3 regions of the Devosia sp. CAU 1758 genome follow, and region 2 is predicted to be linked to each of the others. Evidence: predicted binding sites of a transcription regulator. Region 2 holds the regulator's gene; each other region holds the start of a gene.
The links. Region 2 encodes PhoB, which activates phosphate uptake and scavenging genes when phosphate is short. Its sites were predicted from a motif close to TGTCATNNANCTGTCAT; they were not measured.
Positions count from the first base shown of each region.

Region 1: the regulator PhoB is predicted to act here: its motif matches at 1,046-1,062, upstream of ugpB (sn-glycerol-3-phosphate ABC transporter substrate-binding protein UgpB).
Region 3: the regulator PhoB is predicted to act here: its motif matches at 1,258-1,274, upstream of ACXYMS_RS04410 (esterase-like activity of phytase family protein).

Region 1 covers NZ_JBTLRJ010000002.1:336,498-338,763, forward strand. The annotation lists gene ACXYMS_RS07635 (Na/Pi cotransporter family protein) at 1-938, opposite strand, end outside; gene ugpB (sn-glycerol-3-phosphate ABC transporter substrate-binding protein UgpB) at 1,222-2,266, shown strand, end outside.
Region 2 covers NZ_JBTLRJ010000001.1:732,951-735,216, forward strand. The annotation lists gene ACXYMS_RS03685 (DMT family transporter) at 1-64, opposite strand, end outside; gene ACXYMS_RS03690 (phosphotransferase) at 148-876, opposite strand; gene phoB (phosphate regulon transcriptional regulator PhoB) at 926-1,627, opposite strand; gene phoU (phosphate signaling complex protein PhoU) at 1,720-2,266, opposite strand, start outside.
Region 3 covers NZ_JBTLRJ010000001.1:885,659-887,924, forward strand. The annotation lists gene ACXYMS_RS04405 (UvrD-helicase domain-containing protein) at 1-1,134, opposite strand, end outside; gene ACXYMS_RS04410 (esterase-like activity of phytase family protein) at 1,341-2,266, shown strand, end outside.

The sequences.
Region 1 (2,266 bases), on a different contig from region 2:
CCCGGCGGCGGCGTATCCTTGACCAGCCAAGTCATCAGGGCCTCGACCGGCCGGGTGAGCGGCAAGCCAATGGCCAGGACCCCGATATTGAACAGGATATGAACAAGACTGGCCTGCTGACCGACTGTTCCGGGCAGACCGAGCTGATGGACCTGCAGGAATTGAAGCAGCACGAGGCAAATCAGCGCCGCACCGCCGCGCAGGGCCAGGGCGCCTGCCGCGATCCGGCGCGCGCGCACATCGGCGCCGCGGGTCATGCCGAAGGCGATCAACGTGCCGCCCAGATTGGCGCCGAGCAGGAAGGCGGCGGCGACCTCGATGGGTATGACCCCGGCAGTGCCGAAGGTGATGATGACCAGGACACTGGCCACGGATGAATAAGAGGCCCAGGTAATCAGCGCAGCAACGGCAAAGCTGGTCCAGAGGTCGCCCCGCAGATAGGTCACTACGGCGGCCAGGACGTCGCTGTCGCGCCAGGGCGCGGTCGCCTCGGAGACCATTTCGAGCGACAGCAGCACGAAGGCGACGCCGAGGATCATGCGCCCGACCTGCTTGGTTCGGCGCTCAGTGCCCCGCAGGAAGAGCAATCCGCCGATGATGATCAGCGGGGCGGTCAGTAGTGACAGGTCAAAAGAGAGAATGCTGGCGACGAAGGCCGATCCCAGATAGGCGCCCAGCATGAGGGCAAGGCCGGTCGCAACCGACATCAAGCCGCCGCCGGCAAAGCTTGCGGCAAGGGCGGCAACCGCCGTTGAGCTCTGCAGCGCAAACGCCAGCGCCATGCCAATGGCCGCGGCTCCCAGCCTGTTGCGCTCCGCCCGGCCCAGGGTTCGCTTGAGTTCGGCCGCATAGGCCCTCTCCACCGCCGTTCGGACCATGCGCACGGCCCAAAGCAACAGGACGATGGCAGCGATCAGCTGCACGGCGATGAAATACACGCAACCCTCCTCCGACGACGCAGACGCGCCAGTGTCACATGATGTTCACATGAACCAAGCACTTGCAACATTAGAGATATTCACAGTCCGAACCTGCGATTCCGCATTGTCACATACCTGTTAAGTGGCTGATTTAGAAGCGCACTCAGGTTGGCTTATATGGTCGGCCGCCTTCCCCCGATGTTCATATGAACATTTCCTGTTTGCAAAGGATGATTCGATGCTGTCAAATGTCACCAAGCTCGGGACGAGGAGGTCTCAGGGCAATAACAAGGGAGTGAGCATGTCCAAGAACACTTTGTGCCTGTCCGTGGGGCTGGCCGCCGTCCTCACGGCAACCCCGGCAATTGCCCAGACCGAAATCGCCTGGTGGCACGCCATGGATGCCCAACTGGGTGAGCGGCTGGAAGGCATAGCCAACGGCTTTAACGAGAGCCAGGACGAATTCGTCGTCGTTCCCACCTACAAGGGTACGTACCCCGAGACGCTGACCGCCGCCATTGCCGCCTTCCGCGCCAATGAGCAGCCAGCCATCGTGCAGGTCTTTGAAGTGGGCACCGGCACCATGATGGCCGCCAAGGGCGCCGTGAACCCGGTCCACTCGCTGATGACCGACAATGGCGAGGCCTGGGACCCCAGTGGTTTCCTCGCTCCGGTCACCGGCTATTACTCGGACACCGATGGCAACATCCTGTCGATGCCGTTCAACTCATCTACCCCGATCATGTACTACAACAAGGACGTGTTCGAAGAGGCCGGGCTTGATCCGGAAGTGCCACCCAAGACATGGGCCGAACTTGAAACCATGGGTCGGCAGATCATGGAATCGGGTGCAGCACCTTGTGCCCTCAGCAGTGCCTGGATCACCTGGATCCAGACCGAAAATCTCTCGGCAATCCACGACCAGCCGTTCGGCACGCTCGAGAACGGTTTCGGTGGCCTCGCGACTGAATTCACCTTCAATGGTCCCGTTCAGGTCAAACACTGGGAAAACCTCAAGAAATGGGCTGACGAAGGCCTGTTCCAGTATGGTGGTCCTGTCGGCGGTGCCGATGCTGGTCCGAAGTTCTACTCTCAGGAATGCGCGATCTTCATGAACTCCTCGGCAGGGCGCGCTGGTGTCATTGCCAATGCCACGGAGTTCGATGTCGGCTTCGCGCCACTTCCCTATTATGACGACGTTATCTCCGAACCAAAGAACTCGATCATCGGCGGCGCCACCCTCTGGGTCCTCAATGGCAAGGATCCAGCAGTGTACGAAGGCGTAGCCAAGTTCTTCAGTTACCTGTCGAGCCCTGAAGTCCAGGCTGACTGGCACCAGGCGACCG
Region 2 (2,266 bases):
CACCCGAAGCAAAGGCGGCGAGGAGATGCAGCGGATTGGTGCGCTGCGCAATGGGCGAGGTCATTGAAAAGTCCGACTCAGGAAATGCGGGAACAGCTTATCCCACTCATGTACTCCGGCGGAGCAGGTGAGTGGGAATGCACGGCGTTATGGAAGCCGATCAGGGAAGTGTTGCGGCATGCCGTCCGGATGATAGAAGCCGGTGATGTGTTCCACAGTCCACCGCAGGCACTGTCCGGCCCAATCGACGGCAGGCTGCACGCCCTGCCTTTGTGCCCAATGGAGCCGCCCGGCCTGACGCGTGGGGAGGCAGGCGGCGACGAGGGAGACCGTGCAGGCGGGGTGGTCATATGCAGCAACGAACAGGGTCATGCGGCGGCGCTGTTCTGCGGGGGCCCATCGTGGCTCGCCCAAGTCGAGCCATGTCCACACGCTATAGGTCAGATCCCAGAGGCGGGTGCCGGGGGCAGCGGTGTCGAAATCGATCATGGCGGCGGGCAGGCCATCGGTGAAGACGGAATTGGCCGGGGTCCAGTCGTTGTGGCAGAGGATTTCGGCGCCGGCCGCGACCACCGGGAGAAAATCGAGGGTGGCATCGTGGTAGCGGCGCAGCAGTCGCGCCCCGGCCGCCAGTTGATCGTCGGTGAAATGGTCTTCGCCAACCGGGACGTGGCCGGGCAGGAAGGTCAGGATTTCGCGGCCCCGCTCATCGTGTCCAAGGAACTGCGGGGCGGCAGCGAAGCCCTTTTCGGCCAGATGGCCGAAGAGGGCGTGTTGCAGATTCAGGTCGCGCGCCGTAGCGCGGCGGACGGTGTCGCCGATGCGGACGACGTTGTTGACCTGACCACCCTGCAACGGGATTTCGTTTTCTGGCATCATCGGCTCCCTCGGCGCTACAATAGTGCAGGACGAGGGCCGGGCAAGGTCAAGCGTTCGCGGAAAACCTCTCGTCGAAGGCATAGCCGGCGCCCCTGACCGTGCGGATCGGGTCGGATTCCTTGCCGCGGTTGATGGCCCGGCGTAGGCGGCCGATGTGGACGTCGACGGTGCGTTCGTCGACATAGACGTCATTGCCCCAGACGCCGTCGAGGAGCTGTTCGCGCGAATAGACGCGGCCGGGATGGCGCATGAGATATTCGAGCAGGCGATATTCGGTGGGCCCGAGATGGACGTCGCGATTGGCGCGGCGGACGCGGTGGGTGGTGCGATCGAGTTCAAGGTCGCCGACCTTGAGAGCCGTGGTCACCAGGTTGGGATTGGCGCGGCGCAGCAGGGCGTGGATGCGGGCGACCAGTTCGGGGACCGAGAAGGGTTTTACAACGTAGTCGTCGGCGCCGGTGGACAGGCCGCGCACGCGCTCTTCTTCTTCGCCGCGGGCGGTGAGCATGATGATGGGGATGCGGGCGGTTTCGTCGCGGGCGCGCAGGCGCCGGCAGAGTTCGATGCCAGAAATCTCGGGCAGCATCCAATCGAGCAGGATGAGGTCGGGCAGCTTTTCGGCAATGGCCTGCTGGGCCTCGTCGCCACTTTCGGCGGTGACCACCCGAAAACCCTCGGCTTCGAGGTTATAGCGCAGCAGGATGGCGATATCGCCTTCATCTTCGACAACGAGAATCGTCGCGGGCATGGATGTGCTCCGTCGGTCGGCGCCTGCGGCAGGGGCCGAGAGTTCAATTTTTGGCTCCACTGGAGCCTTTCATCTGCTGCGCAGACCGGTGGCTAAGCCTTGATCTGCTGGCGCTGCAGTTCCTGGACGTCGCTGGTCAGTTGCTTGCCGGTAGCGAGATAATAGGCGCGTTCGGCGATATTGGTGGCGTGGTCGCCGACGCGTTCCAGGCTCTTGGCGCAGAACAGCAGGTGAGTGCAGGTGGTGATATTGCGCGGGTCTTCGAGCATGTAGGTGAGGAGTTCGCGGAAGAGCGAGGTGTACATGGCGTCCACCTCGTCGTCGCGATTACACACATCGACAGAGGCGGCGGCCTCGCGATTGCCATAGGCGTCGAGCGCGTCCTTGACCTGCCTCAGCACCAGGGCGGTCATGTTCTTGACGCCATTGTAGAATGTGGGCTGCAGGCTGAGGCCTTCGAGCTTCAGCGACCGGCGGGCCAGTTGTTTGGCCATGTCGCCAACGCGTTCGAGATCGGAGGCCACATGGATGGCGGTGATGATGGCGCGCAGGTCACTGGCCATGGGCTGGCGGCGGGCGATCATGGAGACGGCCATTTCATCGATATTGCGCTGCATGTCGTCGATGCGCTGATCGGCA
Region 3 (2,266 bases), 150 kb from region 2:
CATGGAGTTGAGCTCTTCGCCCTGGCGCTGATATTGCTCGATTTCCTCGCCGACGGTGCGCGCCTCTTCCTCGCTGTCATAGACCTGCGTGAACGAGATGGGCTCGCCGCCCTCGGCGATATCGGTGAACAGCGTCTTGCCTAGCCTGCCTTCGTTGAAGGCGATCAGGGTCGAGGCGGCTTTGAGGATATTGGCTGTGGAGCGGTAATTGCGCTCCAGCTTGATGACCTTGGCGCCGGGGAAATCGCTCTCGAAACGCAGGATATTATCGACCTCGGCGCCGCGCCAGCCATAGATCGACTGGTCATCGTCGCCCACCACGCAGATATTGGCCTCGCTGGCTGGCTTGCCCTGCGCCAGCAGCCGCAGCCAGAGATATTGGGCGGTATTGCTGTCCTGATATTCGTCCACCAGCATGTATTTGAAGCGACGGTGATACTCAGCCAGAACTTCGGAATTCTCGCGGAACAACCGAATGCATTCGAGCAGCAGGTCGCCAAAGTCGGCGGCGTTGAGCGTCTTCAGCCGCGCCTGATAGTCGTAATAGAGCTTGCCGCCCTTGCCATTGGCAAAATAGCCGCTATCGGCCGCCGGCACGTCCTTGGGCAGGAGGCCGCGGTTCTTCCAGGCGTCGAGCATGCCCGCGAATTGACGCGCGGGCCAGCGCTTCTCGTCAATATCCTCGGCCGCCAGCAACTGCTTGATCAGCCGGATTTGGTCGTCGGTATCGAGAATGGTAAAACTGGGCTTCAAATCGACCAGTTCGGCATGGCGGCGCAAGATGCGGGCCGAAATCGAGTGGAACGTGCCAAGCCATGGCATGCCTTCCACCGAGTCACCCGCCAGCCGTCCGATGCGATCCTTCATCTCGCGCGCGGCCTTGTTGGTGAAGGTCACCGACAGGATTTCAGATGGCCATGCCTTGCGCTGGCTGAGGATATGCGCGATGCGCGTTGTCAGTACCCGCGTCTTGCCGGTTCCGGCGCCTGCCAGCACCAGCAGCGGCCCCTCGGTCGAGAGCACGGCATCGCGCTGCTCGGGATTGAGCCCGGCCAGATAGTCCGGCGCCTGCCGGTTCAATTGACTGGTGATCGGCCCGCCTTGGGGGCGGGGCAGGGGTGCGGTGTCGGCCATATGCTCTTGACGGTTTGCCGGGCGCTTGTGTCGGGGCGGACACGCGGCCAAGCCTTGACGAATCTTATTTTGTTCTCCTGGGCAATATAGGCATCGCGGCTGCGCCTGTATAGAAGCGGGGCCTGTCACCGAAGCGTCATGACAGCGTCATCGGAGTGTTTTCCCCCGGGCCTAAGCGGGGCCGGCATCATTCCGGGGGACCCATCATGATTGTTCAAAAGCGTCTTGCTGCCCTGAGCGCAGCCCTGCTCCTTTCTACTGCCGGCGTGCAGGCCGAGCAGTATTTCAATCGCATCGCGAGCTTCGCTGTGGCGCTCAACACACCTGACGTCGAAATCGGCTCGGTCGAGAATTCCGCCGAGATCATCACCGCCACTAAAGACGGCACAATGCTTGTCTATTCAAACGCGCTGGTCGGCGGCGTCGGCCTCATCGACATCGCCGACGCCAATGCCCCCAAGGCCGGCGGTTTCATCGCGCTCGACGGCTCGCCTACCTCGGTCGCCGTCATCGGCGGCAAGATCCTCGTCACGGTCGACACGACTGAAGATTTCACCGCACCCACCGGCTATCTGTCGGTGATCGATCTGGCCTCCAAGGCCGTCGAAACCACCTGCGATCTGGGTGGACAGCCCGACGCCATTGCCAAGAACCAGGACGGTTCGCTGGTTGCCATTTCAATGGAAAACCAGCGCGACGAGGATTTCGGTGATGGCGGCCTGCCACAGCTGCCGAGTGGCAATATTACCTTTTTCGACGTCTCTGAAGGCGCTGTTGATTGCGCCACCATGCGCGTCACCGATATTTCCGGCCTGGCTGATATTGCCGGCGAAGACCCCGAGCCCGAATACACCGATTTCAACGGCGCCAACGAACTGGCCGTCACCCTGCAGGAAAACAACCACATCATCGTCATCAATGGCGAGACCGGCGAAGTCACCAGCCACTTCTCGGCCGGTTCCACTTCCCTTGAAAACATTGACGCTTCCGACGATGGCCGCCTGAGCTTTACCGAAAGCCAGCCCGATCGCCTGCGCGAACCCGATGCCCTGCAATGGCTCGATGATGACCGCATCGTCACCGCCAATGAGGGTGACTGGAATGGCGGCTCGCGCGGCTTCACCATCTTCCA